Regions from separate parts of the Micromonospora echinofusca genome, predicted to be linked through region 1. Evidence: riboswitches for the same ligand, from Rfam matches in the RefSeq annotation. Region 1 holds a riboswitch; the other holds the start of a gene.
What was found. A riboswitch is a leader RNA that binds a small molecule or an ion and turns the genes downstream of it on or off. The one in region 1 is predicted to bind cyclic di-AMP.

Region 1 (4,715 bases):
CGCGGGAGCGGGACGGTGGTCACGGTGTGGCGGCGTGGCGCCCCGGGCGGGGGATGGCCCGGGGCGCCACGCCGCGTCTCAGGCGGCCGGGCGGGCGGCGTGGCCGCCGGCGCTCCCCGACCGCGTATCGGGCAGCACGGCGGTGCCCGAGGCGGCCGCGCCGGGATCGAGCCACACCTGGACGGCGGGCCGGCCGTGCGACTCCGCGGCACCGCCTGCCACGCCGGACTCGCGGCGGGCCAGCATCGCCACGTCGACGGTGAACTCGAAGACCCGCCAGTCGACCTGCGGCGCGGCCCGGTGGCTGCGGGCCAGCCGGGCGACCCGGGCCGGATCGGTCACCGGCCGGGCGTGGCCGGCGACGTAGGCCTCGTCGTCGCTCTCCTCGGGCGGAAAGGAGTGCAGCGCGTAGCGGCCGTCGCGTTCGAGGTCGCGCCGCTTGGGCGAGTCGACGACGAAGCAGAAGAGCCCCTCGTCGGTGATCACGGGAGAGACCGGGTGCACCCGGGGACCGCCGTCGGCGCGGACGGTGGCCAGGTAGCCGAAGCCCGGCCCGTACTGCTGCATGAGGAGGCGGATCCCGTCGGCGAGGCGGGGCTCGTCGGCGGCGAATTCGGACCAGGAAGCCATGCCGGCATTCTATCGAACAAACGTACGAAGATGCACTCCGACACGCAGGTCACGCGTGTCGCTCGCTAAGGTGTGCGGATGCTGCTCTCCGACCGCGACCTGGCCTCCGAGATCGAGGCGGGGACGCTCGCGCTGGAGCCGTTCGAGCCCGCGCTGGTGCAACCGTCCAGCATCGACGTACGCCTGGACAAGCTCTTCCGGGTCTTCAACAACCACCTCTACACCCACATCGACCCCGCGCAGCAGCAGGACGACCTCACGTCGATGGTCGAGGTGCCCGAGGGCGAGCCGTACGTGCTGCATCCGGGCGAGTTCGTGCTCGCCTCGACGCTGGAGGTGATCTCGCTCGGCGACCAGCTCGCCGGCCGCCTGGAGGGCAAGTCGAGCCTGGGCCGGCTGGGCCTGCTCACCCACTCCACGGCGGGCTTCATCGACCCGGGCTTCTCCGGTCACGTGACCCTGGAGCTGTCCAACGTGGCGAACCTGCCCATCACCCTCTGGCCGGGCATGAAGATCGGCCAGCTCTGCATCTTCCGGCTCTCGTCGCCGGCTGAGCACCCGTACGGCTCGGCCGTCTACGGCTCCCGCTACCAGGGGCAGCGCGGCCCGACCCCGAGCCGCTCCTGGCAGCACTGGCGCACCTGGCCGACGCGCTGACCCGACCCTCGGCCGGGCGGAGGGCCCCCGCCGGGCAGGGATCCTCCGGGCACGTCAGCCGGGCCGGCCGTAGCTGTGGATCGGGCCGTCGTCGACCTTCTTCATCCTGACGGGCACCCCGGCGCGGGAGGCGTGCACCACCCAGCCCCCGCCGACGTACATGCCGACGTGGTGCAGGTCGCTGTAGTAGAAGACCAGGTCACCCGGGCGCAGTTCGCCCCGGCTGACGGACGCGGTGGCCCGGCGCTGCTGGGCGGCGTTGTGCGGCAGCGAGACCCCGGCCTTCGCCCAGGCGGCGAGCATCAGGCCGGAGCAGTCGTACGAGTTCGGCCCCTCGGCGCCCCAGACGTAGGGCTTGCCGATCTGGGCACAGGCGAACTTGACGGCGGTGCCGGCCGGACCGCCGGGATAGCCGGTCGGGCAGGGGGCGGGACGCAGCGGCCCGCCGCCGCCGTTGCCGTAGACGCGCAGCCGCAGCTTCTGCAACCGGTCGATCTCGGCGTTGATCTGCTTCTTCTTCGCCGCGAGCTGGGCCTCGGTGCGGCTGAGCTGGGCGACCATCTCGTCCAGCGGCGCCTTCTTCGCGGCCAGCCGGTCGCGCAGCTCGGCGACCTGCCGTACGTCCTGCTGCTGATGCTGGGCGAACCGGTCGAGCAGTTCGAGCTGCCCGACCATCTCGCCGGGCGAGCGGCTGCCCAGCAGGGCGTTGACGACGGAGACGTTCTCGCCCTTGTAGGCGCGGGCGGCCAGTGCGCCCACCTTCTCCATCGCCTGGTCGACCTGGCGCTCCAGCGGCCCGATCTGCGCGGCGAGCGCGTCGGCCTGCCTGCGCCTGGCGGCCAGGTCCTGCCGGGTGGCGTTGTGCCGTTCGATGACGGGTTCGAGCTTGTTCCAGTCCTCGTCGATCTGCCGCTCGATCTCGGCGACCGTCGGTTCGGCGTGGGCCGCCGTGGCGCCGCCGGTCAGGACGACGGCGAACGCGGCCAGGGCGGCGAGGGCGGTGGTGCAGCGGTACCAGCGTGGGCGCGGCGCAGCCGTCGTCGGATCGGCGAGGGCCGACCGGACCGACGGTGGCCGCGGGGCATGGTGTGCCACCGGGTTCCGTACTCCTTCTTCCGTACCGCCTACCGGGTTAGCTGACGGGTTCGGGCGGGAAGGGGCGCCCTACCGCAGGGACTGCGGATTCACCCCGGGGTACCTGGGTCCCCGGCTCGCTCGTGAGCGACTCGGCGGTGTCGGACCGTCACCGCCCTGGTTGGACGGATTGTCACCGGCCGACGAATGACCAGAGTAGAGACGACCGTTATCGATCCGCAACCCTCGCGGCGGTGACACTCCGTACTCACCACGGTCGGGCGATTCCGCAACCCGGGGGGCGAAGATTTTCTTCCTTCTGAAGTGTCTGGCAGAAAGGTATTGACCAGAGGCGGCGGACGGGGCGAAGGTGGCCCCACCTTTGCCCGCCCGAACTGGGGGTCTGATGCACCTGTCAGCGACATCGAGGAGCAGACGCGTCCTGCTGGCCGCCGCCGTGGCCGCCGCCCTTGCGGCGACGCCGCTCACCGCCGCCGGATCCGCCGCCGCGGCGCCGACCAACGACCGGCAGCAGCAGTACGCCGCCGCGGCGGCCGAGTACGGCGTGCCGGAGAGCGTCCTGCTCGGGGTCTCCTACCTGCAGTCCCGCTGGGACACCAACGCCGGCACGCCGAGCACCAGCGGCGGGTACGGACCGATGCACCTCACCGACGCCGAGCACGTCGCCGCCTCCGGCGGCACCCACCACGACGAGGGCACCGAGGACCCGCGCGGGGACGACTCCCGCCGTTCCCTGGCCGAGGCCCACGAGCCGCCGGCCGCCGCCCCGCCCGCCGAGTCGGCACTCCGTACGGTCGACGCCGCCGCGGACCTGACCGGCGCCAGCGAGGAGGCGCTGCGCACGGACGTCACGACGAACATCCGGGGAGGCGCGGCGCTGCTGGCCGCGTACCAGAAGGAGATCGGCGCCCCGGTCGGCGCCGGCACCGACCCTGCGGCCTGGTACGGCGCGGTGGCCCGGTACTCCGGCGCGGACAGCGCCGACGCCGCGGCGGCCTTCGCCGACGAGGTGTACGCCACCATCGCCACGGGCGACAGCCGGCTGACCGACGACGGGCAGCGGGTCACGCTCGCCGGCAGCGCGGTCCAGCCGGAGCGCTCCTGGCTGGACCGGCTGCGCCTGCGCAAGCTCACCCGGCCCGACGGCCTGGAGTGCCCGAGCGACATCTCCTGCGAGTGGATCCCGGCCCCCTACCAGCAGTACGGCCCCACGCTCGGCGACTACGGCAACCACGACCTGGGGAACCGGCCCGCCCAGCAGAAGATCGAGTACATCGTCATCCACGACACCGAGGGCTACTTCGGTCCCAGCGTCAACCTGGTCAAGGACCCGAAGCGGGTGGGCTGGCACTACACCCTGCGCTCGGTGGACGGCCACATCGCCCAGCACATCAAGACCAAGGACGTCGGCTGGCACGCCGGCAACTGGTACGTGAACTCGAAGTCCATCGGCCTCGAGCACGAGGGCTTCGCGGGGCACGGCACCTGGTACACCGAGGCGATGTACCGCACCTCCGCCAAGCTGGTCCGCCACCTGGCGCGAGCGTACAACATCCCGCTGGACCGCAACCACATCATCGGGCACGACAACGTCCCCGGCACCGTCGCCGCGAACGTGCGCGGCATGCACTGGGACCCAGGCCCGTACTGGAACTGGTCGCACTACTTCGACCTGCTCAAGGCGCCGTTCAAGTCGACCGGCACGCACCGCACCGGGCTGGTCACCATCAACCCGGACTTCGCCACCAACCAGCCGCCCTTCACCGGCTGCAACCGGCAGCCCCCGGGCGTGCCGAACCCGCCCCCGGCGGCCGCCCCCTGCCCGCTGCGCGGCTCCTCGGCGCTGTTCCTGCACAACGCGCCGAGCCACGACGCGCCGCTGCTCAACGACATCGCGCTGCGACCCGACGGCACCCCGAACACCACGTACGTCTCCGACCACGGCGCCCGGGTCTCGGCCGGACAGACGTACGCGCTGGCCGAGGTGCAGGGCGACTGGACCGCGATCTGGTACCTCGGCCAGAAGGGGTGGTTCCACAACCCCGCCGCCAAGCCGACGGCGAAGTGGTCCGTCGGGCTCGTGGTGACCCCGAAGGCCGGCAAGGCCACCATCCCGGTGTACGGCCGCGCCTACCCGGAGCAGGCCGCGTACCCGGAGGGCGTGCCGTACCAGGCGATCTCGCCGCTGCAGTACACCCTCTCGGCCGGTGAGCGGTACGCCGTCGGCAACCTGCTCCCCGGCGAGTACTACCGGGCCGTCACCTTCGACGGCTCCGCCCCGGGTGACCGGACGGTCGTCCGCGGCGACAACCGGTACGTGCAGATCCAGTTCG
Region 2 (4,715 bases), 2.0 Mb from region 1:
TCTTCGGCGCCGCCGCCAGCCGGGAGCTGACCCTGACCGAGTGCGTGAACCGCTCGGACGCGCTGATCTCCGACGTGTCCGGGGTGATCTCCGACTACCTCTACTCGGGCAAGCCGTACGCGGTGACCGACATGGTGGGCTCCGGCGACCGGTTCTGCGAGCAGTTCCCGCTCGCCGGGTCGGGCTACGTGCTGCGGCGCGACATGTCGAACGCGGACGAGGTGCTGACCGCGCTGCTGGACACCGATCCGCTGGCGTCGGCCCGCTGGGTCACCCGGAGCCGCTACCTGGGCGACTTCCCCGCCGAGACGTACGCCGAGGCGTTCCTGACGGCCGCGCGGCGCCAGCTCGACGAGGGCTGGATCCCGCCGGCCCCGCGTACCGCCGGCGGGCCCGGCCTGCCGGTCGATCCGGACGAGGCGACGCTCTCCCCCGCCACCTGACACGCCCGGCCGGCGGGGACGGGTCAGCGGTAGGGCTCGACGAGGTCCAGGACCGTCCCGGGGGCCTCGACGTGGGCGTTGTGCCCGAGGCCGGGCAGGGTGGCGACCGGCACGCCCAGCTCCTTGAGCTGGGCGTCGGTGACCATCGGGTCGTGCTCGCCACGGGCCAGCAGCACCGGCACGTCGGTCGCCGCCAGCAGGGCCGGCAGCTCCGGCTCGCCCACGTCGAACGCGGCGGGGTCCATCGCCAGCCGCCAGCGACCGTCGACCTGCCGCAGCCCGGCCTCCACGACGTGATGGTCCGGTGCGAAGAGCCCGGTAAGGCCGGCCACCCGCAGGTAGCGGCGGGCCGCCTCGTCCCGGCTCGCGAACCAGGTCACCGGACGGGCCGCCAGCTCACCCGCCTTCGCCAGCTCGGCCGGCGACCAGACCGCCTTGATGCCGAGGCCGACCACGGCCTCGACCGGCACCCCGGCGCCACGGGCGGCGAGCGCCAGCCCGACCACCCCGCCGAGGGAGTGCCCCAGCACGACGAGCCGGTCGCCTGCCGTCAGCCCGGCGGCGATCCGCGCGGCCAGGCCCGCGAACGAGTACTCCGGCAGCGGCGGCGACCAGCCGTGACCGGCGAGGTCCGGCGCCAGCCAGCGTCCCGCCCAGCGGCGCTCCAGCAGCGGCGCGCAGGGCAGCCACACGTCGCCGGTCGCGCCCATGCCGTGCAGCAGCAGGAGCACCCGCCGGCCGTCGCGGTCACCCGATTCATCGACCATGCCGCGCAGTCTGTCACCCACCGGGGCGCCGGGCGAGGGCCGTGACCCGGGCACGACAACGGGCGCCGGCCCCCGGGATGGGGGGCCGACGCCCGTCGGGGTCGCTCAGGCGGAGTAGCCGCGGGTGGCGGCCCAGTTCGCCAGGGCGATGGTGCTCATCCAGTACGACGCGGTCGCCGGGTTCGCCGAGTCGGCGATCTTCACGAGCCGTCCCTCGTCCTGGTAGCCGACCACGGCCACGTAGTGGCCGCCGGGGAACGAGTGCCAGCCGCCGTCGGTGTCCGTGGCGCTGCCGGCGACGTTCACCACGACGCCCCGCCCGTCGCCGATGGCCGCGACGACGTCGGCCTGGAGCCGGTCCATCTGCGCCGGGGTGGCGGCGCCGCCGGGGATCATCCGGGTCCGGTACGGCTCGCCCTTCACCGTCGCGTTCAGCACGCGGGTGGTGTCCTGGGCCGAGTCGGTGCCCATCTGGTCGGTGCCCAGCTGGGCACCGAGAGCGTCCTGGCTGCGTGCGATGCCGGCGGCGCTGAGGGCGTGCCGGACGGCCGCCGGACCGCAGTTGTAGAACGTGGTCTGGGCCTGGTAGTCGTAGTCCAGGCTCTTCGCGGCCGGTGGCTTCGGCGGCTCCGGCTTGCGGGTCAGGTCCGGGTCCGGGGCGGTGCTGGTGGCGCTGGCCGAGGGGGCGGCGCTGGCGGTGGCCGGGGCCGCGCTGGACGGGGCCGTCGCGATCCGGGCCTGGCCGCGCGAGGCCGCGGTGTCCTCGCGGGGCTCGCTCGCGGCGACCGGGGCCTGCGCGGCGGCGGGGGCCTCGTCGGCTCCGGCCAGCAGCGCGCCCGTGCCCGACGCCAGCACGAGCGCCGCGACGGACGCGGCGGCAAACTGGTACGGACGATCGGACGTGAGGCGACGTAGCTGTCGCCTGAGGTGGTGCTTCACGGTTTCCTCCACGGGCTCGGGGTGAGCGGCCGGCGGTCCGCGCCGCGGGCAGGGCGGACCGACCGCGCGGACGGGCGTCCGTGCGGGTCGTGGGCCACTCAGGGGATGCGCCCGGGATGCCGGGCGACGAACGGTGACCGGTCGGTCAGCTCGCTACCTGCGAAGGGGCGAGCGCGGGCACCGCGGCGCCGTGGAGACGGCGGAACAACCGAGGGGTGGGTGGGTGCTGCACGAGGATGGAACTCCTTCCGACGCCGCCGACCGGGTTAGCTGACGGATTCGGGCGGGAAGAACGCCCTACCACAGGCCTGCGGCCCACGGATTCACCCCACGAAGCACTGGGTCCCCGGCTCGTCGTTCACGATTGGGCGGGTCGGTGCGGCGTCGCCTCTGGGCGATCGGGTACCGCACCGGACGCGCCGACATTACTGGCCGGTCCGCGCCCTGCCAACCCCGCCCCACCTGCTTAAACCCTGATCGGGACGCAATTTTTGCGGGCAGCCCGCCACTGACGTGACTCAATGGGACGACCGTTTCGGCCGGCGCCCGAGGGTGACAACGGGACGAGTGGCGGGCATCGACCCCGAAACCCCGGCGGGAAACGACCCGGCCACGCCCTATGACCGGTTCGGCGTCGCGGTGACCGGCGTCACGGAAACGGTCGGGCTTTCTCGACCGGTGGGATTCCGCCGGGCGCTGGCCGCCCCGGTCGGAGCGGCCCGAGCCCGGGGCGGTCAGCGCGAGTCGACGTACGCCGCCGGGTGGTCGGCGGGCCGGGGACGCGGCACGGCGTCGCCCCGCTTCCCCGGTGGTGGCCCGGAGGCGCCGGGGTCCGTCCCGCCGTCGTCCCCGCCGCGCGGTGTCGGGCGGGCCGTCCTGCGCGGGGTGAGCAGCCGCATCATCGGCGTCTCGACGAAGCGGTGCAGCAGGGCGGCCAGGGCCAGGTTGACCAGCAGGAAGCCGAGCACCACCGCCAGCCCCCACCAGCCGGGGAACCCGACACCCCAGTCGCCGGTGAACCGCAGGACGCTGATCATCACCAGGACGTGCACCAGGTAGAAGGCGAAGGAGACCTCGCCGAGCCAGACCATCGGGCGGGACCGCCACGGCGAGCGCCGCCCGCGTACGTCGGCGTCCGCCGCCGCCGCGATGACCAGGATGTACGCCACCGAGAGCAGCGCCGCCCACAGTTCGGCGCGGACCCACTGCGCGGCGAGCACCCAGGTCGCCACGAACACCAGGCTGGCCACCGGCAGGCTCGGGCCCCGCCACCGGCCGCGCCGCATCAGCTCGGCGGCGGCCACGCCCATCCAGAACTCCAGCGACCGCACCGGCGGGAAGACCTGGGTGAACCACCACCGGCTCTCCTCCGGCACCAGGGACTGGGCCGGCCAGAGCGCCAGGATCAGCAGCGGGACCGCGACCACGACGGCCCACAGCGCCCACGGCCGGGCCCGGCGGATGAACGGCAGGGCCAACGGCAGGCAGAGGTAGAAGAAGAACTCGCAGGACAGCGACCAGCTGACCGTGTTGATGCTGTAGAAGTGGCCCGGCCGCGGGTCCCAGGCCTGGAGGAGGAAGAGGTTCTCCACCGCGACGACCCGGTCCACGGGGTCGGCGAACCAGGCCGCGACCGCCAGGGCCGCCACCCACAGGACCACGTGGCTCGGCCAGATCTTGGCCACCCGGCGGCGCCAGAACGCCCGGCGGGTGTCGCTGGGCCGGGCCGACCAGACCAGCACGAAGCCGCTGAGGATGAAGAAGAACTGCACGCCGGAGAGGCCGAGGGCGAAGGCCCAGTCCACGACGGCCTTGTGGCCGGGCTCGGCGATGATGCCCATCGTCGCGACGTGGAAACCGAAGACGAGCAGGGCGGCGACCCAGCGCAGCCCGGTCAGCGACGGCAGGCGGCTGGCCGGGGACGCGGGTCGGGCGGCCGGCGCGTCGGTCGCGGTCCCCGTCATGCCGGCATCCCGACGATCCGCAGGGTCACCAGCACGTACGTCTCCTCCTCGGCCTGTCGTGGGCACCTGCGCGGGGGGCCCGTCGGCGGCCCACGGTCGGCGCCGCCCCGCCGGGCACCCTACCCGGCGCCCCTGAGACTCTTTTCCGTCCCGTCCGTGAGTGTCCGTTCCGTCCCACCGGGTGGCGCGCGTTCCCCCCGCCCCTCGGTAACCGTTGCGTCCCGAACCGTGACGGGCGGCGACAGCCTCCGGATCCGCACCGACCGGTGGCTAGTATTCCGGGACCCGGAGGCCACGAGAGGCAGGGACGGATGCACCAGCGGATCCTGATGCGGGCGAAGAAGGGCCCCTTCGACGTCTACTCGCCGGAGGAGACGCACGAACGGAACTGGATCGGCGACAACAACGGCAACCTGGTCTTCAGCCACGCCGCCCACAAGCTCCTGCATACCGCCACCGCCGAGATCACCTCGACGGAGTTCAGGATCGACCCGCGCGACGCGGACATGATCAACGAGCGGTACGACGTCTACGTGGTGCCGCTCGCCAACGCCTTCCGGCGCAGCTACGCCCACCGCGTCGAGGTCATGACGAAGCTCATC

Region 2: it holds a riboswitch for cyclic di-AMP, as region 1 does, so the genes downstream of both, GA0070610_RS18405 (C39 family peptidase) here and GA0070610_RS27495 (C40 family peptidase) in region 1, are expected to answer to the same signal.

What each region holds. Positions count from the first base shown of each region.
Region 1 covers NZ_LT607733.1:6,385,244-6,389,958, forward strand. Annotated here, with positions in the region: gene GA0070610_RS27485 (pyridoxamine 5'-phosphate oxidase family protein) at 79-630, opposite strand; gene dcd (dCTP deaminase) at 709-1,287, shown strand; gene GA0070610_RS27495 (C40 family peptidase) at 1,342-2,382, opposite strand; cyclic di-AMP (ydaO/yuaA leader) riboswitch at 2,395-2,529, opposite strand; gene GA0070610_RS27500 (N-acetylmuramoyl-L-alanine amidase) at 2,768-4,715, shown strand, end outside.
Region 2 covers NZ_LT607733.1:4,356,720-4,361,434, forward strand. Annotated here, with positions in the region: gene GA0070610_RS18395 (CDP-glycerol glycerophosphotransferase family protein) at 1-443, shown strand, start outside; gene GA0070610_RS18400 (alpha/beta fold hydrolase) at 467-1,210, opposite strand; gene GA0070610_RS18405 (C39 family peptidase) at 1,316-2,161, opposite strand; cyclic di-AMP (ydaO/yuaA leader) riboswitch at 2,390-2,530, opposite strand; gene GA0070610_RS18410 (acyltransferase family protein) at 2,884-4,113, opposite strand; gene GA0070610_RS18415 (polysaccharide pyruvyl transferase family protein) at 4,425-4,715, shown strand, end outside.